Regions from separate parts of the Micromonospora echinofusca genome, predicted to be linked through region 1. Evidence: riboswitches for the same ligand, from Rfam matches in the RefSeq annotation. Region 1 holds a riboswitch; each other region holds the start of a gene.
The links. Region 1 has a riboswitch for cobalamin ahead of GA0070610_RS14965 (ribonucleoside-diphosphate reductase subunit alpha). Riboswitches for the same ligand answer to the same signal wherever they lie in the genome.

Region 2: linked by a shared signal. The riboswitch ahead of GA0070610_RS31260 (ABC transporter substrate-binding protein) and the one ahead of GA0070610_RS14965 (ribonucleoside-diphosphate reductase subunit alpha) in region 1 are both predicted to bind cobalamin.
Region 3: linked by a shared signal. The riboswitch ahead of bluB (5,6-dimethylbenzimidazole synthase) and the one ahead of GA0070610_RS14965 (ribonucleoside-diphosphate reductase subunit alpha) in region 1 are both predicted to bind cobalamin.
Region 4: linked by a shared signal. The riboswitch ahead of cobN (cobaltochelatase subunit CobN) and the one ahead of GA0070610_RS14965 (ribonucleoside-diphosphate reductase subunit alpha) in region 1 are both predicted to bind cobalamin.

The regions. Positions count from the first base shown of each region.
Region 1 is NZ_LT607733.1:3,422,816-3,429,789, reverse strand. Features, by position in the region: gene GA0070610_RS14980 (golvesin C-terminal-like domain-containing protein) at 1-604, shown strand, start outside; gene GA0070610_RS14975 (cation transporter) at 795-1,496, opposite strand; gene GA0070610_RS14970 (ArsR/SmtB family transcription factor) at 1,496-1,825, opposite strand; cobalamin riboswitch at 2,062-2,276, shown strand; gene GA0070610_RS14965 (ribonucleoside-diphosphate reductase subunit alpha) at 2,496-4,841, shown strand; gene GA0070610_RS14960 (ribonucleotide-diphosphate reductase subunit beta) at 4,880-5,875, shown strand; gene GA0070610_RS14955 (HEAT repeat domain-containing protein) at 5,993-6,974, opposite strand, start outside.
Region 2 is NZ_LT607733.1:5,766,084-5,773,057, reverse strand. Features, by position in the region: gene GA0070610_RS24710 (ABC transporter substrate-binding protein) at 1-1,508, shown strand, start outside; gene GA0070610_RS24705 (ABC transporter permease) at 1,505-2,542, shown strand; gene GA0070610_RS24700 (ABC transporter permease) at 2,535-3,404, shown strand; gene GA0070610_RS24695 (ABC transporter ATP-binding protein) at 3,401-4,432, shown strand; gene GA0070610_RS24690 (ABC transporter ATP-binding protein) at 4,455-5,120, shown strand; cobalamin riboswitch at 5,205-5,383, shown strand; gene GA0070610_RS31260 (ABC transporter substrate-binding protein) at 5,413-6,423, shown strand; gene GA0070610_RS31255 (FecCD family ABC transporter permease) at 6,429-6,974, shown strand, end outside.
Region 3 is NZ_LT607733.1:6,230,247-6,237,220, forward strand. Features, by position in the region: gene GA0070610_RS26720 (TadE/TadG family type IV pilus assembly protein) at 1-408, shown strand, start outside; gene GA0070610_RS26725 (pilus assembly protein TadG-related protein) at 405-836, shown strand; gene GA0070610_RS26730 (LysM peptidoglycan-binding domain-containing protein) at 852-1,901, shown strand; gene GA0070610_RS26735 (Rieske 2Fe-2S domain-containing protein) at 2,126-2,977, opposite strand; gene bluB (5,6-dimethylbenzimidazole synthase) at 3,119-3,751, opposite strand; cobalamin riboswitch at 3,802-3,976, opposite strand; gene GA0070610_RS26745 (EamA family transporter) at 4,098-5,015, shown strand; gene GA0070610_RS26750 (crotonase/enoyl-CoA hydratase family protein) at 5,058-5,822, shown strand; gene GA0070610_RS26755 (dihydrolipoyl dehydrogenase family protein) at 5,856-6,974, opposite strand, start outside.
Region 4 is NZ_LT607733.1:2,476,539-2,483,512, reverse strand. Features, by position in the region: partial or broken gene GA0070610_RS10995 (VWA domain-containing protein) at 1-299, opposite strand, end outside; gene cobN (cobaltochelatase subunit CobN) at 296-3,964, opposite strand; cobalamin riboswitch at 4,363-4,492, opposite strand; gene GA0070610_RS10985 (hypothetical protein) at 4,572-4,907, opposite strand; gene GA0070610_RS10980 (MFS transporter) at 4,998-6,218, opposite strand; gene GA0070610_RS10975 (LacI family DNA-binding transcriptional regulator) at 6,375-6,974, shown strand, end outside.

The sequences.
Region 1 (6,974 bases):
TCGAGGGCCGAAGACCGCGAACTTCCACATGCTGCGCGAGTCGGCCATGCCCGCGGTGCTGACCGAGAACCTCTTCATCGACTCGGTCGCCGACTCGAACCTGCTCAAGCGCGCCGACTTCATCACCGCCACCGCCCGTGGCCACGCCGAGGGCATCGCCGCCTACCTCGGCCTGAGCGCGCCCAACCCGCCGACGTTCAGCACCATCGTGGACAACGCCACGGCGGGCCGGTTCACGGCGAGCACCAACTGGGGCACCTCCTCGTACTCCGCCCAGCGCTACGGGGCCGACTACCGCTTCGCCAACCCCACGCCGGCCAGCGACGCCGCCTGGTTCAAGGTCAACATCCCGGCCGCCGGGAACTACCGCGTCGAGGTACGGCACCCGGCCGACCCCGGCTACAACAGCTCGACCCCGTACGTCGTCGTCACCGCCTCGGGCAACCGTACGGTCAACGTGGACCAGCGCTCCAGCGGCGGCGTCTGGCGCTCGCTGGGCACCTTCGGGCTGGCCGCCGGCGACCGGAACCTGGTCGCGGTCAGCCGCTGGACCAACGCCACCGGCTACGTGGTGGCCGACGCCGTCCGGGTCACCCGCGTCTGACAGTGCCGCCGGTCCGTGCCCGCTCGTCGACGACGTGCCGGTGGTACGTCGTGGCGAGGTGACCGACGAGGCGTGGACGGTGATCGCGTCGCCGCTGCCGGAGCCTGGTGCTTCGCGGCGGCGGCGCGATCACCGGCGGGTCGACGACGGACCCGGTGACGGCCGCACCGGGAGCTGCCGAACGGCCCGCTCAGCATCCGCCCGCGCAGTCCGTCGTACGGCTGCTCGTCGCCGGGCCGGCCGGGCCGAGGCCGGGCGTGCAGCAGGCGTCACCGCGCCACGCCTCGCGGCCCTCCTTCACCGCCACCGCCGCGATGACCAGCGCGGCGACGGGGTCGGCCCAGGACCACCCGAACAGGCTGTTCAATCCCAGGCCCACGAGCAGTACGGCGGACAGGTAGGTGCACAGCAGGGTCTGCTTGGAGTCCGCGACCGCCGAGCGGGAGCCGAGTTCCCGGCCGGCGCGGCGCTGCGCGTACGACAGCCCTGGCATGATCGCCAGCGACAGTGCGGCGAGCACCAGGCCGACGCTGGAATGCCCGGCCTCGGCGCCGCCGAGCAGCGCCCGTGTCGACTCCACCGTGACGTACGCCGCGAGCGCGAAGAACGAGACCGCGATGATCCGTAGCGCGACCCTCTCGCGGGACTCCGGGTCGCGGCCGGCGAACTGCCATGCCACCGCCGCCGCCGACGACACCTCGATCACCGAGTCCAGCCCGAAGCCGATCAGCGCGGTCGACGACGCGAGCGTGCCGGCGGTGATCGCCACGACCGCCTCGACGACGTTGTAGGTGATGGTGGCGGCGACCAGCAGCCGCACCCGGCGGGCGAGCACCTGGCGGCGTGCCGGCGACGGCCCGACCGGTGCGGGGTCGATCAGGGGCAGGCTCATCAGCAGCAGCCCTTCTCGGCGGAGACCGGGCAGGCGGCGGGGTCGACCGTCAGGGCGAGGCCGAGCAGGTCGGTCAGGGCGTGGGCCAGTCGGGCGTCGGCCAACTCGTAGCGGGTGCGCCGCCCCTGGGGCGCGGCGACCACGAGGCCGCAGCCGCGCAGGCACGACAGGTGGTTCGACAGGTTCTGCCGGGTCGTGCCCAGCAGTTCGGCCAGCTCTGCGGGATAGCCCGGCCCGTCGCGTAGCGCCAGCAGCAGCCGCGCCCGGGTCGGATCGGACAGGGCGTGACCGAAGCGCGCCAGCACCTGACCGTACGTCAACGTCTCCACGCCCCGATGGTACAGCCGACGATGTATCGAGCGGAGGCGGCTCGGTGCGCGCTGGTCTCGTGGGCCGGACGTCGACGGGGCGCGACGCCGTCGACGGGACCGGCCCGCTGGCGCAACGGCCCGCCGGCGGTGTATCGACGCGGGCATCCGGCGTGCGATCGACAGGCGTCGTCCGGCTCGCCGACGACACGCCCGGGACCGACATGTGGGGTGTGACAACGCCGCCAACCCTATATATGGTGTCGGGCGCAGCTGGTTCGGCCGCTCATCCGGAGCGGTCGAGGCAAGAGGGAACCCGGTGGGAATCCGGGACTGCCCCGCAGCGGTGAGTGGGAACGACCGCCGTCATCAGCACTGGGCCGCCAACGGCCTGGGAAGCGACGGCCAGTAGGAGACCGGCGAGTCCGGTCACGCCCGCGAGTCCGAAGACCTGCCAGTGCGCCGTACGCCCGCATCAGGGTGTGTGGCGGTCCGAGGCCGCGTGGGACGGCCGACGCCATCCCGACGCGTGCTCGCGCGCGTCGTCGTCGGTGTCCGCTCCCCGCGTGCCCCAGGAAATCCGTCTGGGATCAAGGCTCGCGAGGAGTGAGTGGTGACAGTCACCGAGGTTGTTCCGGCCGCCGGCACGGCGGTCGACGATGCGGCCGTGGCGGGCCAGCGGCGACCGCAGATGCGGGTCCGCAAGCGCGACGGCGGCACCGAGGCGGTCGACGTCAACCGGATCGTCCGGGCGGTCGAGCGGTGGGCCGACGACCTCGCCGACGTCGACCCGCTGCGGGTGGCGACCCGGACGATCAGCGGCCTGTACGACGGGGCGACGACGGCCGAACTGGACCGGCTGTCCATCCAGACCGCCGCGGAGATGATCGGCGAGGAGCCGCAGTACTCGCGGCTGGCGGCCCGCCTGCTGGCCGGGTACGTCGACAAGGAGGTCCGCCGGCAGGGCATCGGCTCCTTCAGCGAGGCGATCCGGCGCGGGTACGCCGAGGGGCTGATCGGTGACGACACCGCGGCGTTCGTCGCCGCCCACGCCGGCGTCCTCGACGCCGCCGTCGACCCGCGCGGCGACCTGCGCTTCGAGTACTTCGGGTTGCGTACGGTCTACGACCGCTACCTGCTGCGTCACCCGACGAGCCGGCTGGTGCTGGAGACCCCGCAGTACTGGTTGCTGCGCGTGGCCTGCGGCCTGTCGCAGACGCCGGACGAGGCGGTCGAGTTCTACCGGCTGATGTCGAGCCTGGCGTACCTGCCGAGTTCACCGACGCTGTTCAACTCCGGCACCCGGCACACGCAGATGTCCTCCTGCTACCTGGTCGACTCCCCGCGCGACGAGCTGGACTCGATCTACCAGCGGTACGCGCAGGTGGCGAACCTGTCGAAGTTCGCCGGCGGCATCGGCATCGCCTTCTCCCGGGTCCGCTCCCGGGGCGCGCTGATCAGGGGCACCAACGGGCAGTCCAACGGGATCGTGCCGTGGCTGCGGACGCTCGACGCCTCGGTGGCAGCGGTCAACCAGGGCGGCCGGCGCAAGGGCGCGGCCTGCGTCTACCTGGAGCCGTGGCACCCGGACGTCGAGGAGTTCCTCCAACTGCGCGACAACACCGGTGAGGACGCCCGGCGCACCCACAACCTGAACCTGGCCAACTGGATCCCGGACGAGTTCATGCGGCGGGTGGAGGCCGACGGGATGTGGTCGCTGTTCGACCCCGACGTGGTGCCGGAGCTGCCGGACCTGTGGGGCGAGCAGTTCGACGCGGCGTACCGGGCCGCCGAGGAGCAGGGCCGCTACGTGCGGCAGGTCCCGGCGCGCGAGCTGTACGGGCGGATGATGCGTACCCTCGCCCAGACCGGCAACGGGTGGATGACGTTCAAGGACGCCGCGAACCGGCTGTGCAACCAGACCGCCGAGGCGGGCAACGTGGTGCACCTGTCCAACCTGTGCACCGAGATCATCGAGGTGTCCAGTGACGGCGAGACCGCCGTGTGCAACCTCGGCTCGGTCAACCTCGCCGCCCACCTGGGCGCCGACGGCATCGACTGGCAGCGGCTGCGCGCCACCGTCCGCACCGCCGTGACGTTCCTCGACCGGGTCATCGACATCAACTACTACCCGACGCCGCAGGCGGCGGCGAGCAACCCCCGCTGGCGGCCCGTCGGGCTCGGGCTGATGGGCTTGCAGGACGTGTTCTTCGCGCTGCGGCTGCCGTTCGACTCCCCGGCCGCGCGGGAGCTGTCCACCCGGATCAGCGAGGAGCTGTACCTGACCGCCCTGGAGACCTCCGCCGACCTGGCGGAACGCTCGGGCGCCCACCCGGCGTACGGGCGGACCCGGGCGGCGCGCGGGCAGCTGCAACCCGACCTGTGGGGCGTGACGGGCACCCAGCCGGCGCGGTGGGCCGCGCTGCGGGAGCGGGTCGCCGCGTACGGGCTGCGCAACTCGCTGCTGGTGGCGATCGCGCCGACCGCCACCATCGCCTCGATCGCCGGCTGCTACGAGTGCATCGAGCCGCAGGTGTCCAACCTGTTCAAGCGCGAGACCCTGTCGGGGGAGTTCCTCCAGGTCAACACCGCCCTCGTACGGGAGCTGAAGGCGCGTGGCCTGTGGACGGAGCGGATCCGCACGGCCATCAAGCGCGCCGAGGGCTCCGTGCGGGACGTCGCGGAACTGCCGGCCGAGGTGCGGGAGCTGTTCCGTACCGCATGGGAGCTGCCGCAGCGGGCGTTGATCGACCTGGCCTCGGCCCGCGCCCCGTACATCGACCAGTCGCAGTCGCTGAACCTGTTCCTGGCCGCCCCGACGATCGGCAAGCTCTCCTCGATGTACCTGTACGCCTGGAAGGCCGGGCTGAAGACGACGTACTACCTGCGGTCGCGGCCGGCCACCCGGATCCAGCAGGCCACGGTCGCGCCCGCCGGGCCGGCGCGCGCCGCCGGCCTCGTCGCGCCGGTGGCGACCGTCGACGAGGCGCTGGCCTGCTCCCTGGAGAACCCCGAGTCGTGCGAGGCCTGCCAGTGACCACCCCGACCACCACCAGCGAACCGAGGACCGCCCACATGCTGCTAGACCCGGGGATGGATCTCACCCTGCGCCCGATGCGTTACCCGCACTTCTTCGACCGCTTCCGTGACGCCATCCGCAACACCTGGACCGTGGAGGAGGTCGACCTGCACGCCGACCTCGCCGACCTCGACCGGCTCTCGCCGGCCGAGCGGCACCTGGTCAGCCGCCTCGTCGCGTTCTTCGCCACCGGCGACACGATCGTCGCCAACAACCTCGTGCTCAACCTCTACCAGCACGTCAACTCCCCGGAGGGCCGGCTCTACCTGTCGCGGCAACTGTTCGAGGAGGCCGTGCACGTCCAGTTCTACCTCAACCTGCTCGACACCTACGTGCCCGACGAGACCGAACGCTTCGCCGCGTTCGCCGCCATCGAGAACATCCCGTCGATCCGGCGCAAGGCCGAGTTCTGCTTCCGCTGGATCGACTCGCTGGGCGAACTGCGTGAGCTGCGTACCCGACAGGACCGGCGGGCGTTCCTGCTCAACCTGATCTGCTTCGCCGCCTGCATCGAGGGGCTGTTCTTCTACGGCGCCTTCGCCTACGTCTACTTCCTGCGCTCCCGGGGGCTGCTGCACGGCCTGGCGTCCGGCACCAACTGGGTGTTCCGCGACGAGTCCCTGCACATGGCCTTCGCCTTCGACGTGGTGGAGACGGTCCGTGGCGAGGAGCCGGACCTGTTCGACGACGAGCTGGCCGAGCAGGTGCGGCAGATGCTCACCGAGGCCGTCGAGTGCGAGGTCCAGTTCGCCGAGGACCTGCTCGGCCAGGGCGTACCCGGGCTGTCCCTGGCCGACATGCGCGAGTACCTGCAACACGTCGCCGACCGGCGGCTCGCGCAGCTGGGCATCCCCGCCCACTACGGGTCGACCAACCCGTTCGCGTTCATGGAGTTGCAGGACGTCCAGGAGCTGTCGAACTTCTTCGAGCGGCGCGTGTCGGCGTACCAGGTCGGGGTGAGCGGCACGGTGGCCTTCGACGACGACTTCTGAGCCGGAGGCGCCCCCGACCCTCGCGGACCGGGGGCGCCCCGGGTGCGTGCGTCAGGCGGCGGAGCGGGTGCGGCGCCGGCGGGCGGACCGGCCCGTCGTCGTGGCGGCCGCTGCGGGTCACGTCGCCTCCATCGAGATGTCGAAGGCGGCGTCGCGGACGTCGGCCACCGGGTGCTCGCGCAGCAGGTGCAGCAGGTCCCGCCACGGCGCGGACCAGCCGTACGCCCTGCCGCCGCCGGCGAGTGCCACCGCGAACAGGCCGGTGGTGGCCTCGCCCCGCGCGGCGAGTACGTGGGCCGCGGCGAGCACCGGCTCGGCGTCGAGGGTCTTCGGCGAGGCGGTGCGCCGGCCGAGGAGACGGGCGAGCCGGGCGGCGAGTGCCGGCCGCCCCGTCACCAGTCGCGCGATGCCGAGGATCTCGGCGCTGAGCCGATCGGAGGTCGTGTCGGCGAGCGGCAGCAGCCCGGTCAGCAGGGTGCCGGCCTGGGCCCCGTACGCGCGATGGCCGCCCAGCTCGTCCGCCATCCGCCGCCACGGCGCGGGATCCATCCGGGGATCGGAGGCCCACACCGAGGACGCCTCGGCCACGATGGCGTCGATGCGCCGCCGCGCGGGACGGTCCGCGCCGGGGCCACCGGGGTCCGTGTCGGCGTCGTCGGCCCGTACGAGGGCGCGCAGGGCGATGGTGGGCGCCTCCCGCTCGGGACGACCCGGGTGGCGCAGCACCGCGTCGACGAGCGGTCGCACCGACTGCCAGTCGTGCCGCTCGCCCGGGTCGGCCAGCGCCGCCGCGACCAGGCCGGTGAGGTCGGGTGCCCAGGGCAGCCAGTGCACGAGCCGGGGTCGGGCGAGCCGGCTGACCTCACGGTCGGTGCTCGCGCAGGCCCGGGCGACGAGGGCGGCGTAGCGGGGGCGATCCGGTGCGGCGACCCCGTCGGGCGGGGTCGCCAGGACCGTCAGCGACTCCTCCCGGCTCCCGACGACCGCCTGTTCGAGGATCGGCCAGCTCTCCGGTGCGTGCAGCCGCTGCCGGGCGGCGGCGACGATCGCCGCGCGTACGTCGCGGTGCTGGTCGGGCTGCTGCCACGCCGACACCAGC
Region 2 (6,974 bases), 2.3 Mb from region 1:
CGTCGACGGGCGCGGGTGGCGGCACCCTCGTCGTGGCGACGGCGGGTGAGCCGGACGCGCTGAACCCGGTACTGAACTTCGGGGTCGACGGCGGCTCCCTGATCTTCGACGGGCTGGTCGCCCGCGACGCCCGCAACGAGCTGGTGCCGGCCCTGGCCCGCGAGCTGCCGACCGTGTCGGCGGACGGCAGGACGGTCACCGCGAAGCTGCGCGAGGGCGTGCTGTTCCACGACGGCAGCCCGTTCACCGCGCAGGACGTGGTCTTCACCTACCAGGCGGTGCTGGACCCGAAGGTCGACTCCACGCTCCGCTCCGACCTGGACATGCTCGCCTCGGTCGCCGCGCCCGACCCGTCGACCGTGGTCTTCACCCTCAAGTACGCCTACGCGCCGTTCGCGCAGCGGCTGGCCCTCGGGATCGTGCCGGCCAAGGCGCTGACCGGGCAGGACATCAACAAGGCCGAGTTCAACCGCAAGCCGGTGGGCACCGGCCCGTACCGGGTGACGTCGTGGACGCCGGGCGACCGGCTCGTGCTCGCCGCCAACGAGAGCTACTGGGGCGGCAGGCCCGCCAACAGCGGCGTGGTGGTGGCGTTCGTCGCCGACGACAACGTACGCGCGCAGCGGATGCGGGCGGGGGAGTTCGACGCCGCGGAGCTGGCGCCGAAGCTGGCCACCGGCTTCGACGGGCAGGCCGGCTACCGGGTGCAGCGGGTGCCGACCGCCGACTACCGGGGCGTGATGCTGCCGATGGGCAACCCGGTCACCGCCGACCTCGCCGTGCGGCGGGCGCTGAACGCCGCGGTGGACCGGGCGGCGATGGTCACCGGGCTGCTCGGCGGGGCGGGTGAGCCGGCGTTCGGGCCGGTCCCGCCGACGTCGGAGTTCGCCGAGCCCTCGATCGTCGGCAGACCCGCCGCCGACCCGGCCGCCGCGACCGCCGCCCTCGACGCCGCCGGCTGGAAGCCGGGCCCGGACGGCATCCGCGTCCGCGACGGCCGGCAGGCCGCGTTCGCGCTGATGTACCCGGCCACGGACAGCCTCCGCAAGGAACTCGCGCTCGCGGTGACCGCCGACGCGAAGAAGGTGGGCATCAAGATCACCCCCGAGGGGCTGACCTGGGACGCGATCACCCCCCGGATGAAGAGCGACGCGCTGGTCATGGGCTACGGCACCCCGTACGACCCGGACTTCGTCACCTACAAGCTGTTCGGTTCCGCCTTCGCCGGCCAGGGCTTCTTCAACCCCGGCTCCTACCGGTCCCCGGTGGCGGACAGGGCGTTGCAGGACGGCCGCGCCAACGCCGACCCGGCCGCCCGCAAGGCCGCGTACGCCACGTTCCAGAAGCAGCTCGCCACCGACATGCCGTGGGTGTTCCTCACCTACCTCCAGCACACCTACGTGGTGAAGGACGGGCTCGCCGGGGTGACCCCGCGGGTGGAGCCGCACGAGCACGACGTCGCCAACAGCCTCTGGTGGAACATCCACACCTGGACGAGGAAGTCGTGACGACCTCCGCCCCGACAGCCGCACCGGCGAAGGCCACCCCCCGGCGCCGGACGCGGCGGTTGGCGGGAGCCGGCGCGGTGGTCCGCCGGCGGCTGCTGGTGGCCGTACCCATCCTCGCCGCGACCAGCGTCGGCATGTTCACCCTCGGCGCGGCCTCGCCGATCGACCCCGCCCAGCAGTACGCGGGCGCGGCGGCGTTCACCACCAGCGAGGAGAACCTGGCGCAGATCCGCGCCAACTGGGGCGTCGACGACCCCCTGCCCGTGCAGTACCTGCGCTGGGTGGGCAACCTGCTCCAGGGCGACCTGGGCTGGTCCACCAGCCGCCACGAGCCGGTCACCTCCGTGCTCGCCGCCCGCGCCGGCTGGACCCTGCTGCTCGTCGGCGCCGCGCTCGCCCTCGTCCTCGTGGCGAGCCTGCTGCTGGGCACACTGGCCGCGTACCGGCGCGGCGGCTGGTTCGACCGGGCGCTGCGCGCCACCGCGTACGCCGTGCAGTCGATGCCCGTGTTCTGGATCGGGCTGGCCGCGATCGCCCTGTTCGCCCTCACCCTCGGGTGGCTGCCGGCGGGCGGGCTCACCGACATCACCGCCACCGGCACCGACCCCGCCGACGTGGCGCGGCACCTGATCCTGCCGGTGGGCGTGCTGGCCGTCGCCCAGACGCCGTGGTTCGTGCTGTTCATCCGGGACGCCGTCGCCGACAGCCTCCGCGACGACCACGTCCTCGCCGCCCGGGCGCGGGGGCTGCCGGGCCGTACGGTCCTGTTCGGCCACGCCCTGCGTACCGCGCTGCTGCCCTTCCTCACCCTCGTCGGCACCCACCTGCCGGAGCTGATCGGCGGGGCCGTCCTGGTGGAGACCGTGTTCTCCCTTCCCGGCCTCGGCGCGGTGACCGTCCAGGGCGCGCTGGGCAGCGACTTCCCGCTGCTCGCCGCCACGACCCTGGCCACCACCGTCGTGGTGCTGGCCGCGAACCTGGGCACCGACCTCGCCTACGCCGCCGCCGATCCACGGGTACGCCTCGATGACTGACCTCGCCCTGCCCGCCAGCACCCGGCGGCCGAAGCTCCGTACGGGCCGCGCCGGTGCCGCCGTCTCCTGGGCCGTGCTCGTCGGCGCGGGCCTGGCCTGCCTCCTCGCCCCCGTGCTCTGGCCGCTCGACGAGAGCGCGGTGGACCTGGCCCGGACCAGGCTCGCGCCCTCCTGGACGCACCCGGCCGGCACCGACGACCTGGGTCGCGACGTGGCCCACCGCAGCCTCTACGGCCTGCGGGTCTCGCTGCTCGTCGGCGCGGTCGCCGCGCTCGTCGCCACCGTGATCGGCGGCCTCGTCGGCGCGGTGGCCGGCACCCTGGGCGGCTGGGTCGACCGGGTGCTGATGCGGGTGGTCGACACCATCGCGGCGCTGCCGCACCTGCTGCTGGGCATCTTCATCGTCGCGATGCTGCGCCCGAGCCTGGGCGCGGTGATCCTGTCGATCGGGCTGACGCACTGGCTCTCCACCGCCCGCATCGTCCGCTCGGAGCTGCTCAGCCTGCGTACCCGGCCGTTCATCGACGCCGCGATCTCCGGTGGCGCCAGCCGCACCCGGGTGATCACCCGACATCTGCTCCCGCACGTGCTGCCCCGGCTGGCGCTGGCCACCACGCTGATGGTGCCGCACGCCGTCTGGCACGAGACCGCGCTGTCCTTCCTCGGTCTCGGCCTGCCCCCGCACCTGGCCTCGATCGGCAACATGATCAACGACGGGCAGCGGTCCCTGCTCACCGGCGCCTGGTGGGCCAGCATCGTGCCCGGCCTGCTCCTCGTCGTCGTCACGCTGGCCCTGGCCGCCCTCACCGGCCGCTGGCGCGACCGCCTCGACCCGCGCGTACGAGCGGAGCTGAACCTGTGACCACCACCCCCGGAACCGTCGATCCGGCCGACTCCGGCGGCACGGGTGGTGTCGGCGCCGGCGGTCGGCCCGGCCTGCTGGAGGTCGACGGGCTGACCGTCCGCTTCCAGCTCCGCGACGCCGTGGTGCAGGCCGTCACCGACCTGCACCTGACCGTCCACCCGGGCGAACTGCTGGCGGTGGTCGGGGAGTCGGGCTGCGGCAAGTCGGTGCTCGCGCACGCCCTGCTCGGCCTGCTCCCCGGCAACGCCACGGTCACCGGTCAGGCCCGCCTGCACCGGCCCACCGGGGAGCGGGTCGACCTCACCGGCGCCTCCGAGCGCCAGCTCGCCCGCGTCGTACGCGGACGCGCCGTCGGGCTGGTGCCGCAGAGCCCCGCCACCGCGCTGAACCCCGTACGGACGGGACGGCGGCTGCTGGAGGAGACCCTGCGCGCCCACGGGCACTCCCGGCGCGAGGCACCCGCGGCGGCCGAGCGGGTCGCCGCCGAGGTGGGTCTCGACCCCACCGACCTCGACCGCTATCCCCACGAACTCTCCGGCGGCATGGCCCAGCGCCTGGCCACCGCCCTCGCCCTCGCTCCCGACCCGCCGCTGCTGCTCGCCGACGAGCCCACCACGGGCCTCGACCGGCCACTGGTCGACCACACCCTCGACCTGCTGCGCCGCCGCTGCGACTCCGGCGGAGCCGTCCTGCTCATCACCCACGACCTGGCCGCCGCCCGTCGGGTCGCGGACACGGTCGCCGTCATGTACGCCAGCCGCATCGTGGAACGGCGGCCGACGGCCGAGTTGTTCGCGGCGCCCGCCCACCCGTACACCGCAGGTCTGCTCGACGCCCTGCCCGAACGGGCCTTCCGGCCCGTCCCCGGCCATCCGCCGATGCTCACCGACCTGCCGCCCGGCTGCGCCTTCGCCCCGCGCTGCGGGCGCGCCACCGACGTCTGCCGCACCCCGCCCGCGCCCCCGGCGGGCGGACCGGGCAGAGTCGCCTGCCACCACCCGCTGACCCTCGGAGCGCCGGCATGACCAGTACCGCCGGAGCGCCGGCATGACCAGCACCGCGCTCGCGGCCCACGGGGTCGCCGTCTCCTACGGCGGCCGGCGCGTCCTCGACGGCGTCGACCTGCGCGTCGCCCCCGGTGAGACGGTCGGGTTGCGCGGGCCCTCGGGCAGCGGCAAGTCCACCCTCGCCCGGGTGCTCGCCCTGCTGCACGCCCCCGAGGCCGGGCACGTCACCCTCGACGGCCACCGGGTGGCGGGGGCCCGGCACCGGCTGCCCGCCGCCGTCCGTACGCGCGTCGCGATCCTGTTCCAGAGCCCTCGCGCGGCCACCGACCCCCGGCTGGGCCTCGCCGACATCATCGCCGAGCCGCTGCGCGCCACCGGCACCCCCGACGAGCAGGCGCGGGCCCGGGCGGCGGAGCTGGCCGACCTCGTCGGCCTCACGCCCGACCTGCTCGCCCGCCGCCCGCACGCGGTCAGCGACGGGCAGCTGCAACGCGCCTGCCTCGCCCGCGCGCTCGTGCACCGGCCCGACTACCTGCTCTGCGACGAGGCCACCGCCATGCTCGACGCCTCCACCCAGGCGCACCTCGCGGCCGTCATCACCGACTACCAGCGGCAGCACGCCGCCGGGGTCCTGCTCATCACCCACGACCCGGCGCTGATGGCCCGCTGGGCGACCCGCGTGGTCGACCTGCCGGCCGCCGCGTAGCCCCGACCGGCCGTCCCGCCGGCCGCCTTCGGCGCGACCGTCCCTGATGGTGTTCGTCACCGTGACTTCCGGGGCGGCCGGCGGCTAGGGTGACGCTGCCGTGGTGTTCGGGAAGCCGGTGGAAGACCGGTGCGGCCCTCGCCACTGTGATCGGGAAGTTCGCGGCCCTCGTCGTAAGAGGTCACTGGGCGTCAAGCCTGGGAAGGCCGGCCACGGACGCATTTCCCGTCAGCCAGGAGACCGGCCACGGCACTGCGATGACCCGTCCACGAGGTGTTGGAAGGCGGTCCCGATGCGCGTGCGCGCAGTGCGGTCCACCCTGTCCCGGCGCGTTGCGCCCATGTCCGTCCTCGTCGTCCTGCTCGGCGCCTGCGCCACGGACGACCCGGCCACGGCGCCGCCGCCGGCCGCCGCCCCGGTCACGCTGACCAACTGCGGTACGCCGGTCACCGTCGCCGCCCCGCCCGAGCGGGCGGTCACCCTCAACCAGCCCGCCACCGAGATCATGCTGGCCCTCGGCCTCGCCGACCGCATGGCCGGCACGGCGTACCTGGACGACGCGATCCTGCCCGAGCACGCCGCCGCGTACGCCGCCGTGCCGGTGCTGTCGGACAGGTACCCGGCGAAGGAGAAGCTGCTGGAGGCGGCGCCCGACTTCGTCTACGCCTCGTTCCACAGTGCCTTCGGCGACGAGGGCGTCGGCGACCGCGCCGCGCTGGCGGGGCTCGGCGTCGGCACGTACCTCTCGCCGGCCGGATGCCCGAAGCAGCACCGGCCGGCGAGGCTGACCGTCGAGGACGTGTTCGCCGAGATCCGGGACGTGGCGGCCGTCTTCGGGGTGCCGGAGCGGGCCGAGAAGCTCATCGCCGACCAGCGCTCCCGGATCGCCACGGCCGCCGCCCGGATCGGCGGCGCGCGGGACGTCTCCGTGCTCTGGTGGGACGCCGGCACCGACGCCCCGAGCGTCGGGGCCTGCTGCGGCGGCCCAAACATGATCATGTCGGCGGTCGGGGTGCGCAACGCGTTCGGCGACCTCACCGGCGGCTGGGCCGACACCAGTTGGGAGGCGGTCGTGGACCGCGATCCCCACGCGATCGTGCTGGTCGACGCGGGCTGGGACCCGGCCGCCGCGAAGCGGACATTCCTGACCCGGCACCCCAGCCTGAAGGACCTGCCCGCCGTGGCCGGGCAACGCTTCGTCGTCATCCCGTTCTCGTCCACCTCCGCCGGGGTACGCGTCGTGCTCGGCGTCGAGGCGCTCGCCGCGGGCGTGGCGCAGCTCCCCGCCGGGGCGGACCGCTGACCGCCGTGGTCCGCCGCACGGCCGCCGACCCGACCCGGCCCGCCGGCCCCGGAACCGTGCGTCACGCCGGGTTCCGCGCGGCGCACCCGGTCGGCCTGGCGGTGCTGCTGGTGGCCCTGCTGGCGGGCCTGGTCGTGTCGATCGGCGTGGCCGTCACCATCGGGCCCGCCGACATCCCCGTGTCGACCGTCTGGTCGGTCGTGGCCGACCGCCTGGGGCTCCCGCACGCCGAGGTGCCCCTGCTGCGCGAGCACATCGTCTGGCGGCTGCGCCTGCCCCGGGTGCTCGGGGCCGCGGCGGTGGGGGGCGGGTTGGCGGCCGTCGGCGCGGTCATGCAGACCGTCACCCGCAACCCGCTGGCCGACCCGTACCTGCTCGGGGTCTCCTCCGGGGCGTCGCTCGGCGCGGTCGCGGTGCTCGTCCTGGGCTTCGGCGGCGGGGCCGCCGCGCTCACCGGGGGCGCCTTCGCCGGGGCACTGGCCGCGTTCGCGGTGGTGGCCGCGGTGGCCGGCCGGCGGGCCGTGCTGGCCCCCACCCGGGTGGTGCTGGCC
Region 3 (6,974 bases), 2.8 Mb from region 1:
TTCATCGCGCTGATCGTCCTGGCCGGCGTCGCCGGGCGTACGGCCGTGGCCGCCGAGGCGATCGACGCCGCCGCCCACGACGCCGCCCGCGCCGCCTCGATCTCCCGCGACGCCCGCACCGCCCGCGCCGAGGCCCGGGACGCGGCCCGCCGGCAGCTCGACTGGCGCGGCCTGAACTGCGCCGGCACTCCCGAGGTGACGTTCAGCGGCGCGGTACGCGGCGCCCCCACCAGCTTCGACGCGGCGTTCCGCAGCCCGGCCGGGCAGGACGCCTCGGTCACGGTCCGCATCGCGTGCACGGTCTCCTACGGGGACCTGCGCCTGTCCGTCCTGCCGGGGATGCCCGCGAGCAAGCGCGTGTCGGCGAGCTTCACGTCGCCGCTGGACCGCTACCGGAGCCGGGGATGACCGCCGTCGCCGGCCGGCACGACCAGGGCCGGGTGAGCGTCTTCCTCGCCGTGGCCATGGTCGGCGTGCTCTCCGTCATCGGGCTGGCCTTCGACGGCGCGGGCCAGCTGCGCACGTTGCAGCGGGCCGACAACCTCGCTGCCGAGGCCGCCCGCGCCGGGGGCCAGGCCATCGACCGGGCTACCGCCATCGAGGGCGGGCCGACCCGGATCGACCGTCCCCAGGCCCGCCGGGCCGTCGCCGACTACCTGGCCGCCGCCGGCGCCGCCGGCCACGCCGTCAGCTTCCCGGTCGTCGACGGTGAGACCCGGGTCCGGGTACGCGTCACCGTCACGCACCGCCGGGCCATGCTCGGCCTGTTCGGCTTCGACGAGACCGTCACCGTCTCCGGCGAGGCGACCGCGCGGCCGCTCACCGGGGCACCGTAGGAAGGGAAGGCAGCCATGGCCACATCGGGGCGTTCCGCCGTACGGCGGACCGGACGCATCCTGACCGGGTTCGGCGCGCTCGTCGTGCTCTGCGCGGTGCTGGTCGGCGCGCCGGTGGCGCTGCTCGCCCTCGCCGGCAACCCGCTGCCCGACCACCTGCCCAGCCTCGCCGAGGTCGGCTCGACGCTGACCAGCCGCGACGACGGGCGGCTCTTCCTGCGGGCGCTGGCGCTGGCCGGCTGGTTCGGCTGGGCCACGTTCGCCTTCTCCGTGCTGGTCGAGCTCGGCGCGCAGGCGCTGCGCCGACCCGCGCCCCGGCTGCCCGGGATGAGCCGCCAGCAGCGGGCCGCCGCCGCGCTGGTCGGTTCGGTCGCGCTGATCCTCGCGGCCAGCCCGGCGGCGAGTGCCGCGACGGCGATGACCGGCCCGTACGCCCTGCCGGCAGCGCCGCCGGCAACGGTCGCCTCGTCCGCCCCGGCCACCTCCGACGACGCTCAGGCGGTCTACCGGGTGGCCCGGGGCGACCACCTGGGCGCCGTCGCCCGGCGTTACCTGGACGGGTTCGCCGACTACCGGGAGCTGGCCGAGCTGAACCGGCTCGGCGACCCCGACCGGATCCACCCGGGTCAGCTGCTGAAGCTCCCCGGGGACGCCGAGGACCGTGGTGCCCGCCGGCACGCCACCGGCCGCCTCGTCGCCCGCCCGGCCCCACCCGAACCCGCTCGCCCGGCACCCCCTCGCCCGGCCCCTGGGCAGGCCGTCCCGGAGCGGGCGACGCCGCCTCCGCCGGCAGCCGAGGCCCCCGTGCCGCCCCCGGCGGGAACGAACGCCGGTGAGGCCCCGACCGTGACGGTGGGAGCCGCCCGGGCCGGCCAGCCCGATCGGGTGAACCGGCCTCTCGCGGTCTCCGCCGTCCTGGCGGTGGCGAGCATCGTCGGCGCGCAGATCGGCGCGGTCCTGGGCCTACGTCGCCGCCCGGGTCACGTACCGGCCGGCGGGTCGGCCGGCCGGGCCCACCCGGGCTCGGCCCGCGACACCTCGATCGGCCGTCACCGCCGCCCGTGACCAGCCCCTGACCCGCTCCTGACCACCGCCCCGGGCGAAGCGAACCGCCTCTCCACGTCGCCGCCCGCCAGACGCTCCGGGCCGGGCCGGTAGACATCGATCAAGAAGTTCGGTCAACCCGGGAGATCGAACCCGACCCGAACCTCTTGATCGCCCCCGGGAGGCTGAGCCGGGAGGCCGGGAGTCGCGGCGGCCGGAAGGCCGGGGCGCGGCGGCCGGGCCGGTCAGGGGAGGCGGGTCTCCAGGACGCCGTCGACGATGCGGGTCGGCAGGACCTGCTGGTCGTTGCCGGACGGGCCGTGCACCACCTCGCCGCCGTTGAGGCGGAACGCGCTGCCGTGCCACGGGCAGACCACGCACGCGTGACCGTCGATCTCCTGCACCTCGCCCTCGCCCAGCGGACCGCTCTGGTGCGGGCAGCGCTCCAGCATGACGGTCACCTCGTCGCCGTGCCGGTAGAGGATCACCGAGACGTCGTCGACCTCCCGGGTGATCAGTTGGCGCTGCGGCAGGGCGGCCATGTCGGCGAGGGAGTGCCACCCGTCGCTCATCCGGTGCAGCTCGGAGATGCTCTGGTTGACCTGGGCGCCCTGCTTGTACGCGAGGTGCCCCCCGATGTACGCGCCCATGCTGGCCGCACCGAGGCCGAGGAAGCCGAGCGTACGGCCGAGGTTGTGCCGGCCGGTCATCCGGGCGGCCACCGAGCCGGCGTAGAACGCCAGGCCGACGCTGTTGGACGCGGCGTGCACCAGGCCGACCCGGCGCTGGTCGCGGGCCAGTGCCGCCCAGTCGTTGAGGCCGGCGACGGCGGCCGGGAGGGCGCTGACGGTGCCCACCGCGCACAGCGTGGTGGCGGCCCGGCGCTGCCCCGGCATGAGGTCCAGCACCGCCGTGCTGATCCACGCGCCGACCGGCACCTGCACCATCGCCGGGTGCAGCGGATGGCCCAGCCACACGCCGTGCAGCAGGTCACGGACCCGCTGCGGTCGGAGGGTGGCCTGGACGGCGCGCTGCAACCGGTCGCCGACCCGGTCCAGCCCGGATGCCTGCTCGATCTTCGTCAGGAGTGCTCGCACCCGTACCGACTTCCCGGCAGGAGCCGCCGCAAACCGGTCGGCGGTGACGGATCCGCAGCGGTACGTGAGGAGCGCCCCGCCGACCCGGAACGGGACGCCCCCACCGAGGTCAGCGTGGGCAGGACTCGCGGGCCAGCGCGGTCAGGGCGCCGTCGGGGCCGCCCAGCGGTCGTGGTGGATCGCGTCGGCCAGCGGGCGCTTCTGCCGCCAGCCGTGCCGGGCGAGGTCGGGTACCGCCTCGAAGTGGGTGACCGGCCCGAGGCAGAGCCACGCCACCGGTCGGATCCCGTCGGGGATGCCGAGCAGCTCGGCGAGCCAGAGCTCCCGGTAGAACGACACCCAGCCCACCCCGAGCCCCTCGGCGGTCGCGGCGAGCCAGAGGTTCTGGATGGCGAGGCAGGTCGAGTAGAGCCCGGTGTCGGCGATGGCGTGCCGGCCGAGCACGGCGGGGCCGCCCCGGGCCTGGTCGTGGGTGACCACCACGGACAGCGTCGACTCCAGGACACCGTCGATCTTGATGCGGGCGAACCGCTCGGCCACCTCCCCGTCGAGCGTCGCGGCGAAGGCGTCCCGCTCGGTGTGCACGTGCTCGTGGAACCGGCGGCGCAGCTCCGGGTCGCGCACCACGACGAAGTCCCAGGGCTGCGAGTAGCCGACGCTCGGCGCGGCGTGCGCCGCCGCCAGCACCCGGTGCAGCGTCTCCTCGGGCACCGGCGCCCCGGTGAACTGGGCGCGTACGTCCCGGCGGCGGTGGATGACGTCGTACAGATCCAAGGCAGGCTCCCGCTGCGCTCGGCCCACGCCACACCGGACGCGGGCACCGGACGCGAGGCCGGTCTTCGGACTCCCGGATCGACGCCTGGCCGTCCGCCTTCCCGGCCCGGGCGGGCCAGTGGCTGCGCGTACGCGTGGACGGTGGCTCCCCGGTCACCGCGGCGGGCCCGTGCCGGATTCGCACCGGCTTCCCGATTCTCCCCGCTCGCGCGGGGCACCTCACATGATCGTGCCGTCGGCGATGCTAGCGCCGCCCGGCCCGCCCCGGTCCGGCGGGCGGCGCAGCGCACCCGCAGCAGTGGAAATCCGGTCGCGGGCCGCACGCTCCGGTACCACTGTGGTCCGGGTGTACGCACTCTCCTCCCGCCCGCTGCCGGCCGGTCGACCGGCGACCCGACTGACGCTCGCGCTGGGGCAGCCCCGGGCCGTGCCGCCGCCGCTGCTGATGCTGCTCGGCATGCTCTCCACCCAGGTCGGCGCGGCCGTCGCCAAGCAACTCTTCGGCAGCACCAGCGCCAGCGGCACCACCACGCTGCGGCTCGGCTTCGCCGCGCTCATCCTGCTGGTCCTGGCCCGGCCGGGGCTGCGCCTGGGCTGGCGTACCGCCGGTCTGGTCGCGGCGTTCGGGCTGGCCCTGGCGGTGATGAACCTCGCCTTCTACGCGGCCCTGGACCGGGTGCCGCTGGGCGTCGCGGTCACCATCGGCTTCGCCGGGCCGCTGCTGGTGTCGCTGGCCGCCAGCCGCCGGCTCACCGACGTGGCGTGGGCGGCGCTGGCCGGCGGCGGGGTGCTGCTGATCAGCGGGCTCGGCGGGACGGGGGTGGACCGGCTGGGGCTGCTGTGCTGCGTGGCCGTCGCGGCGGGTTGGGCCGGCTACGTGCTGCTCGGCAAGGCGGTCAGCGCCCGGGTGCCGGGCAGCCGGGGCCTCGCGCTGGGGATGGCCGTCGCCGCGCTGGCCGTGCTGCCGTTCGGGGTCGCCGGCAGCGGCACGGCCCTGCTCGACCCGTGGACCCTCGCGCTGGGCGCGGCGGTGGCGCTGCTGTCGTCGGTGCTGCCGTACTCGGCGGAGATGGCGGCGCTGCGCCGGATGCCGGCCCGCGTCTTCGCGATCCTGCTCAGCCTGGAGCCGGCGATCGGCGCGCTGGTCGGGCTGGTGCTGCTGAGCGAACTGCTGGCCTGGCCGCAGGTGGCCGGGGTGGCCTGCGTGGTCGGCGCCGCGCTGGGCGCCACCCTGGTCCGCCCGGCCAGGTCCGCCCCGCGCTGACGCCCCTGGCGCCGCCGGCACCGCCGGGGGCATGCTGTCGGAATGGGCGTACGCGTCGAACGTGCCGCGGCGGTGACCACGGTGATCCTGGACCGCCCGGCGGCCCGCAACGCGGTCGACGGGCCGACGGCCCGGGCGCTGGCCGACGCGTTCCGTGCCTTCGAGGCCGACCCGGACGCCTCCGTGGCGGTGCTCTGGGGGGCCGGCGGCACGTTCTGCGCCGGGGCCGACCTGAAGGCCATCGGCACGCCGAGCGGCAACCGGGTCGAGGCGCAGGGGGACGGCCCGATGGGCCCGACCCGGATGACGCTCGGCAAGCCGGTGATCGCCGCGATCTCCGGGCACGCGGTGGCCGGCGGGTTGGAACTGGCGCTCTGGTGCGACCTGCGGGTCGCCGAGTCCGACGCGGTGCTCGGGGTGTTCTGCCGCCGCTGGGGGGTGCCGCTGATCGACGGGGGCACGGTCCGGCTGCCCCGGCTGATCGGCGAGAGCCGGGCCATGGACCTGATCCTCACCGGCCGGCCGGTGCCGGCCGAGGAGGCGTACGCCATGGGGCTGGTGAACCGGCTGGTCGCGCCGGGTGAGTCCCGGGCGGCGGCCGAGCGGCTGGCCGCCGAGATCGCCCGGCATCCGCAGACCTGCCTGCGCAACGACCGGGCGGCGCTGCTCGCCGGCGCCGGCCTGCCCGAGCCTGAGGCGATGACGGGCGAGCTGGCGTACGGGATGGACTCGCTGGCCGCCGACGCCGCCGCCGGGGCGGCCCGGTTCGCCGCCGGTGCCGGCCGGCACGGCGCCCCGGCCCACTGACAGCCGGCAGCCCGACGGTCCGGTCTGGTCCGGTCAGGACATGTCGCGCAGCGCGTCCTCGATCGCCCGGTGGAAGGTCGGGTAGGCGTAGATCATCTGCCGGAGCCGGGCGAGCGGCACGGCCGCGTGCACCGCCACCACCAGCGCGGAGAGCACCTCGCCGCCGGCCGGCCCCACCGAGGTCGCGCCGATCAGCACGCCCTCGTCGGCGTCCGCCACCAGCTTGACGAAGCCCTCGTTGCCGGCCTTGTGGATCCAGCCCCGGGCCGACGACGGCACCCGGGCGAGACCGACCTGCACGTTGACGCCCCGCTCCCGGGCCTGGTGCTCGGTGAGGCCGACCGCGCCGACCTCGGGGTCGGTGAACGTCACCCGGGGCAGCGCCCGGTAGTCGGCGCGCGGCACCGCACGAGCGGCACCGCCCGCCCCGGTGGCCCCCGCCGCGCCACCCGTCGCGCTCGCGGTGCCGCTGGGATCGGCCCCGGCCCCGGCGCGCCGGGCGTGGTCGAGCACGTCGGCGACGACGATCCCGGCCTGGTACATCGCGACGTGCGTGAACGCCCCCTCGCCGGTGACGTCGCCGACCGCCCAGATCCCCTCGGTCACGTGCAGCCGGTCGTCCACGGTCAGGTAGCGCCGGCCGGCGTCCACCCCGACGGTGTCCAGGCCCAGCTCGTCCAGGTGCGCCCGGCGACCGGTCACCACCAGCAGCCGCTCGGCGGTGAACTCCGCCCCGTCCGCCCCGCGCAGGGTGAAGCCCCGCCCGTCGTGGCTCACCCGCTCCGCCCGTACCCCCGTGTGGATCTCCACCCCGTCGGCGCGCAGCGCGGCGGCGGCCACCTCGGACGCCTCCGGCTCCTCGACGGCGAGCACCCGGTCCAGGGCCTCGACCACGGTGCCCCGTACGCCGAACCGGGCGAAGACCTGCGCCAGTTCCAGCCCGATCGCCCCGCCGCCCAGCACCAGCAGCGACTCCGGCAGCTCCTCGACCTCGATCGCCTGCCGGTTGGTCCAGTACGGCGTGTCCGCCAGGCCGTCGACCGGCGGCACGGACGGCCTGGTGCCGGTGCCGAGCACGATCCCGTGCCGGGCCTGGAAGACCCGCTCGCCCACGCGCACCCGGCCGGGCCCGTCGAGTCGGGCGGTGCCCCG
Region 4 (6,974 bases), 950 kb from region 1:
GCCGCGCCGACCGGCAGCTCCACCAGCCGGGCGGGACGCCGCTCGACGGCCGGGGCACCGGGGTGCGGGCCGTCCGGGCAGGACGGGTCGGGCACGGCCGGGTCGCAGGCGAAGCGGCAGCCGGCCACCCGGTCGACCGGCGGCAGCAGCGCCGCCAGGGCCCGTACGGCCGTGGACTTGGCGGTGCCCTTCTCGCCGCGTACGAGCACCCCGCCGATCGCCGGGGAGACGGCGTTGAGCAGCAGGGCCAGCCGCATGTCGTCCATGCCCAGCACCGCGCTGAACGGGTAGGTGGTCATGAGCGTTCCTCCAGGTCGCCCTCGCTGGCCAGGTACGTCTCCCGGAGCCGGTCCAGGGTGGCCGGCTCGGGCTCGGCCCACAGGCCCCGGTCGGCCGCCTCCAGCAGCCGCTCGGTGATGCCGCGCAGCGCCCACGGGTTCGACCGCTCCAGGAACTCGCGGGTGGTGTCGTCGAAGACGTACGCGGCGGCCAGGTGCTCGTACATCCAGTCGTCGACGACGCCGGCGGTGGCGTCGTAGCCGAACAGGTAGTCGACGGTGGCGGCCAGCTCGAAGGCGCCCTTGTAGCCGTGCCGGCGCATCGCGGCGATCCACTTCGGGTTGACCACCCGCGCCCGGAACACCCGTCGGGTCTCCTCGCCGAGCGTGCGGGTGCGCACGTCGTGCGGCATCGCCGAGTCCCCCACGTACGCGGCCGGGGCGGTCCCGGTGAGGTGGCGGACCATCGCCACCATCCCGCCGTGGTACTGGAAGTAGTCATCGGAGTCGACGATGTCGTGCTCGCGGGTGTCCTGGTTCTTCACCGCCACGGCGATCCGCGCGAAGGAGCGTTCCATGTCGGCGCGCGCCTCCCGCCCGTCCAGCCCTCGGCCGTAGGCGTAGCCGCCCCAGACGGCGTACACCTCGGCGAGGTCGGCGTCGCTGCGCCAGTTGCGGGCGTCGATCAGCGGCAGCAGCCCGGCCCCGTACGCGCCCGGCTTGGAGCCGAAGACGCGGGCGGTGGCCCGCCGCTCGTCGCCGTGCTCGGCGAGGTCGGCGGCGACGTGGGCGCGCACGAAGTTCTCCTCGGCGGGCTCGTCGAGCGCCGCCACCAGCCGCACCGCGTCGTCGATGAGCGCGACCACGTGCGGGAAGGCGTCGCGGAAGAAGCCGGAGATGCGTACGGTCACGTCGATGCGGGGGCGGCCCAGCTCCGCCGTCGGCACCACCTCGACGCCGGTGACCCGCCGGGACCGGTCGTCCCAGGTGGGGCGGCAGCCGAGCAGGGCCAGCACCTCGGCGATGTCGTCGCCCTGGGTACGCATGGCGCTGGTGCCCCAGACGGTGAGCCCGACCGAGCGGGGATACTCGCCGGTGTCGGCGAGGTGCCGGGCGAGCAGCGAGTCGGCGAGGGCCACGCCGACGTCCCAGGCGTTGCGGCTCGGGACGGCCTTGGGGTCGACGGAGTAGAAGTTGCGGCCGGTGGGGAGCACGTTGACCAGCCCCCGGGTGGGCGAGCCCGATGGGCCGGGCGGCACGAACCGCCCGTCGAGGGCGCCCACCACCCGGTCGATCTCGTCGGTCGTACGGTCCAGGCGCGGCACCAGCTCGGTGGCGGCGAAGCGGAGCACCGCGGCGGCGTCCGGCACGGCCCGCCCGGCCACCTCCTCGACCACCGCGTCGACGGCGTCGGCGTCCCAGCCGAGGGTCTCCATCCCGACGACCAGCCGGCGGGCCAGGGCCTCGATCAGGTCGACCGCGTCGGCGGCGGTCACGCCCGGCCCGTCCACGGTCTCGGTCAGCGCCTCGGGCACGGTGAGCCGCCGGCCCGGCTCCGCGAGCAGCGCCTGCTCGTCCAGCCCGTACGCGGCGGCCAGGGCCTGCCGCAGGCCGGGCAGCGCGCGGGCGCCGCCCCACACCTGCGGGGCGCGCAGCACGGCGAGCACGAGGTTGACCCGGGCCTCGCCGGTGGGCGCGGCGGCGAGCACGTGCAGGCCGTCGCGGATCTGCACGTCCTTGACCTCGCACAGGTAGCCGTCGAGGTGCAGCACGAAGTCGTCGAAGTCGTCGGCGTCGGGCATGGCCTCGGCGTGCAGGTCGTGGTGCAGCTCGGCGGCGCGCACCAGGTCCCAGATCTGGGCCCGCAGGGTCGGCACCTTGGCCGGGTCGAGGGCCTGCACGGTGGCGTACTCGTCGAGCAGCTGCTCCAGCTTCGCCAGGTCGCCGTACGTCTCGGCGCGGGCCATCGGCGGCACCAGGTGGTCGACGACGACGGCGTGCGCGCGCCGCTTGGCCTGGGTGCCCTCGCCGGGGTCGTTGACGATGAACGGGTAGACCAGCGGCAGGTCGCCGAGGACGGCGTCCGGGGCGCAGTCGGCGGCCAGCCCGAGGCCCTTGCCGGGCAGCCACTCCAGGGTGCCGTGCTTGCCCAGGTGCACCACGGCGTCCGCGCCGAACCCGCCGTCGGCGACGGGCGCGGCCAGCCAGCGGTACGCGGCCAGGTAGTGGTGGCTGGGCGGCAGGTCCGGGTCGTGGTAGATGGCGATGGGGTTCTCGCCGAAGCCGCGCGGCGGCTGGATCAGCAGCACCACGTTGCCGAAGCGCAGCCCGGCGAGCACGATGTCGCCGCCGTCGGTGTAGAGCCCGCCGGGCGGCTCGCCCCAGTGGGCGAGCATCCGCTCCCGCAGCTCCGCCGGCACCTGGTCGAACCAGCGCCGGTAGACCTCCCCCGGCACCCGCGCCTCGGCGGCGCCGAGCTGTTCCGGGGTGAGCCACTCGACGTCGTGGCCGCCGGCGGCGATGAGGGCGTGGATGAGCGCGTCGCCGTCGTCGGGCACCGGGGCATCGCCGAGGTGGTAGCCGGCGTCGGCCAGGGCGGCGAGCAGCCGCACCGCCGAGGCGGGGGTGTCCAGGCCCACGGCGTTGCCGACCCGGGAGTGCTTCGTCGGGTACGAGCTGAGCACCACCGCGAGCCGCTTGTCGGCCTGGGGCACGTGCCGCAGCCGGGCGTGCCGCACGGCGATGCCGGCCACCCGGGCGGCCCGCTCCGGGTCGGCCGCGTAGGTGGAGAGCCCGTCGGCGTCGATCTTCTTGAACGAGAACGGCACGGTGACGATCCGGCCGTCGAACTCGGGGATCGCCACCTGCATGGCGGCGTCCAGCGGGGACAGTCCGGCGTCGCTGTCGGCCCACTGCTCACGGGTGCTGGTCAGGCAGAGCGCCTGGATCACCGGCACGTCGAGGGCGGCGAGCGCGCCCACGTCCCAGGCGTCCTCGTCGCCCCCGCCGGAGGCGTCGGCGGCGACCGTGCCGCCGGCCGCGAGCACGGTGACCAGCAGGGCGTCGCAGCGGGCGAAGAGCCCGAGCGGTCCCGCGCCGGCGGTCAGGCCGCGCAGCGAGCCGCAGTAGATGGGCAGCGGGTCGCCGCCGGCCGCGTCGACGGCGTCGGCGAGGACGTCGACGAATCCGGTGTTCCCGGCGAGGGCGTGCGCCCGGTAGAAGACGATGCCCACGGTCGGCCGGTCCGGCCGCGCGGGCCGCTCGCCGTGGATGCCGTACGTCGGCGTGGGCGCGGGTGAGGCGAAGCCCTCGCCGGTGAGCAGCACCGTGTCGGAGAGGAAGCGGGCGAGCTGGGCGAGGTTCTCCGGCCCGCCCTCGACCAGGTAGGCCAGCGCCTGGGTGGCCACCCCGGAGGCCACCGTGGACGCCGCCATCAGCTCCGCGTCCGGCACGTTCTCGCCGCCGAGCACGACCGTCGGCACGCCGGACGCCAGCACCGCCGCGAGCCCGTCCGGCCACGCCTGCCGGCCGCCGAGCAGGCGTACGACGGCGAGGTCCACGCCGTCGAGCAGCGCGGGCACGGCGTCGGCGGCGACCCGGGCGGGGTTGGCGAGCCGGTAGTCGGCGCCGCTGGCGCGGGCGGCGAGCAGGTCGGTGTCGGCGGTGGACAGCAGCAGGATGCGCACGCATGACTCCGGAGAGTGACACCCTGGTCGGCGCGGGGACGACCGGGCGGGGCGAGGGGTGGGCGCGATTCAGCGGGTACGGCGCGCCGGCGGCCAGCTCACCGGCGGGCCGGCGGGGTCGGGCGACGCGACGCGGGCGTCAGCGGCAGGTGGCGAGGGCACACCCGGGCGCGGCGGCGACCGGACCTGGCACGGTGTGGGCGCGACCGACGGTGGGCGCGGTGCGGGCCGGCGGGCGCGCGGCGGCCCGGCGGCTGGCCGGCGGCGCGGAAATACCGCCGCCCACGGGGCCGCTGCCACGGCCGGGCACAGTGCGACGATGATCGTCGATGGTGGAGACGCGGTGCGTCATCGGGTCCTCCTCGGGTGTCCACGCCCTGGGGTCACTCCGACGGCCGAAGTATCCTGGCTCCCGGATCGACGCTCACCCCCGGCCTTCCAACCGCGCACGCACGGCCGTGACTCACGAGGGGGGATCGCTCCCCGGTGACAGTGGCGGGACCGCGCCGGAATCGCACCGGCTTCCTTCACTGCCGTCAGGCCGCGAATGCTGCCACACCCCGGCGCCGCCGGTCAACGCCGCCCCGACCGGCCGGCGGCGGACCCGTCAGCGGGCGTGGCGCTCCGGGTGGGCCCGGTTCCACACCCGCATCCGCTCCGGGTAGCCGGTGCGGGCGGCCTCGTACAGCGGCACCGCGTGCTTGCGGGCGATGGAGCCGGCGGCGCGCGGCGAGCCGGTGCGACGGCGGATCCACTCGCCGTCGTGGGCGATGGCGACGACGGTGGTGTCGGTCGCGGTGGTCTCCGGTTCCAGGTAGAACTCCACGCCCCGGCGGCTGGTCACGAACGCCTCCAGCGCGGCCAGGTCCTCCCGGGTCGCCTCCCGGTCGAGCTTCGTCGGGGTCGGGTCGGCGGCCCGCGACCGCCGGTTGAACCAGCCCATGTCCCGCTCCTCTCCTCCGGGTCCTCCCAGTGCAGCACCCTTACCTGCGAGGCGGCTGCGAGCGGGGTGTGAGTGCCCCGCCAGGTGACCTCAGCGGGCCGGCGGGCGGGTGGCCGGCACCAGGGCGAGGGTGGGCAGCAGCAACAGCGGCACGACGAGCAGTGCCCGCAGGGTGCCGACCCGGTCGCCGAGCAGGCCCAGCAGCGGCGGGCCGGCCAGGAAGGCGGTGTAGCCGATCACGGCGACCACGCTGACGCGGGCCGGCGCCCGCCGCTCGTCGTCGGCCGCCGCGCTCATCCCGACCGGGAAGCCCAGCGACGCGCCGATCCCCCAGAGCGCGACGCCGGCGATCGCCACCGGCCCGGAGCCGGCGAGCACCGCCACGGCCGCGCCGACCGTGGCGAGCACGATGGTGCCGGACAGCACGGGCACCCGGCCCCAACGGTCCAGCGCGACGGTGCCCAGCATGCGCCCCATGGTCATGCCGACGACGAAGACGCCGAAGACCGCCGCCCCGGCCGCCTCGCCGAGGTCGTGGCCGTCGATGAAGGCGACCGCCAGCCAGTCGTTGGCGCTGCCCTCGGCGAACGCCGCCACCAGCACCAGCAGGCCGATGAGCAGGGTACGCGGTTCCCGCCAGGCGGCCAGCAGCTCGCGGCGGCGCTCGGCCGGGGCGGCCGACGCGGAGGCGGTGCCGCTCTCGGCCGCCGGCAGGAACGACCGTACGGCCAGCAGCGTGCCGAGCAGCACCACCGCGGCCAGCGCGGCCAGGTGCGCGGCGACCGGCACGCCGAGGCGGGCCGCCCCGGCGCCCAGGCCGGCGCCGGCCACGGAACCGAGGCTCCACGCCGCGTGGAAGCGGGGCATGACCGTACGACCCAGCCGCCGCTCGACCGCCGCGCCCTCGACGTTCATCGCCACGTCGCAGATGCCGGAGCCGTAGCCGAGGGCGCACAGCCCCACCGCGACCCCGGCCGGGGAGCCGGCCAGGGCCCCGATTCCCGTCACGGTCAGCCCGGTCGCGACGACCAGGGTGGAGAGGGCGACGGTGCGGGCCGCGCCCAGCCGCTGGGCCACCAGGCCGGCGGTGGGCATCGCGAGGAGCGCGCCGACGGACATGGCGAGCAGCAGCAGCCCGAGCCGGCCGGCGCTGAGCCCGAGCGCGTCCCGGGCGGCGGGCACCCGGGAGAACCAGGTGGCCACGGCCAGGCCGTTGAGCGCGAACACCACGGCCACCCCGGTACGGGCGGCGAGCACCGACCGCGGTACGACCGGCGGCGGCGCGGCGGGCGGGGCGACGGTACGGCTCACGGGGGCGTCCTCTCGCCTCGGGTGCTCTCCCGCCCGATCCCACACCTGAGAGCGCTTTCAGGACAACCCGGCCGCGCCCCTTACCGTGGACACGTCGCAGGGGCATGATGCGGTCGACCGTCCACGCCGCGACGGCCGACCACGGGGAGGACCGGGATGACGACGACGCACCGACCACCGACCCTGGAGGACGTCGCCCGGGCGGCGGGGGTCTCCCGGGCCACCGCCTCGCGGGTGATCGCCGGCACCGGGTACGCCTCCGCCGCCGCCCGCGAGCGGGTGACCGTCGCCGCCGACCTGCTCGGCTACGCGCCGAACCCGGCCGCCCGCGCGCTGGTCCGGGGCACCGGCGTCCGGCTGGTGGTGGCGGTGACCGGCACCGCCCCCACGGTCCTCGACGACCCGTACGTCCACCGGGTCCTCGGCGCGTGCGCCCGGGTCTGCGCGCCGTACGGGCTCGGGGTGGCGCTGCACTGGCTGCCCACCCGTGCCCCGGGCGAGGTGCGCCGGCTGGCCGAGGACCGCAGCGTCGGCGGGATCATCCTGATCAACACCACCGAGACGGTGCTGGACGCCGTCCCGGTGGGACTGCGCGGCCGGGTGGCCTCGATCGGCATCGGCTCCGCCCTCGTACCCGCCTTCGACGTGGACAACGGTGGCGGCACCGAGGCCGTGGTCCGGCACCTGTACGCCAGCGGGCGCCGCCGCATCGCCATGGTGACCGGCCCCCGCTGGCTGTCGTGCGCCGGCCGCTCC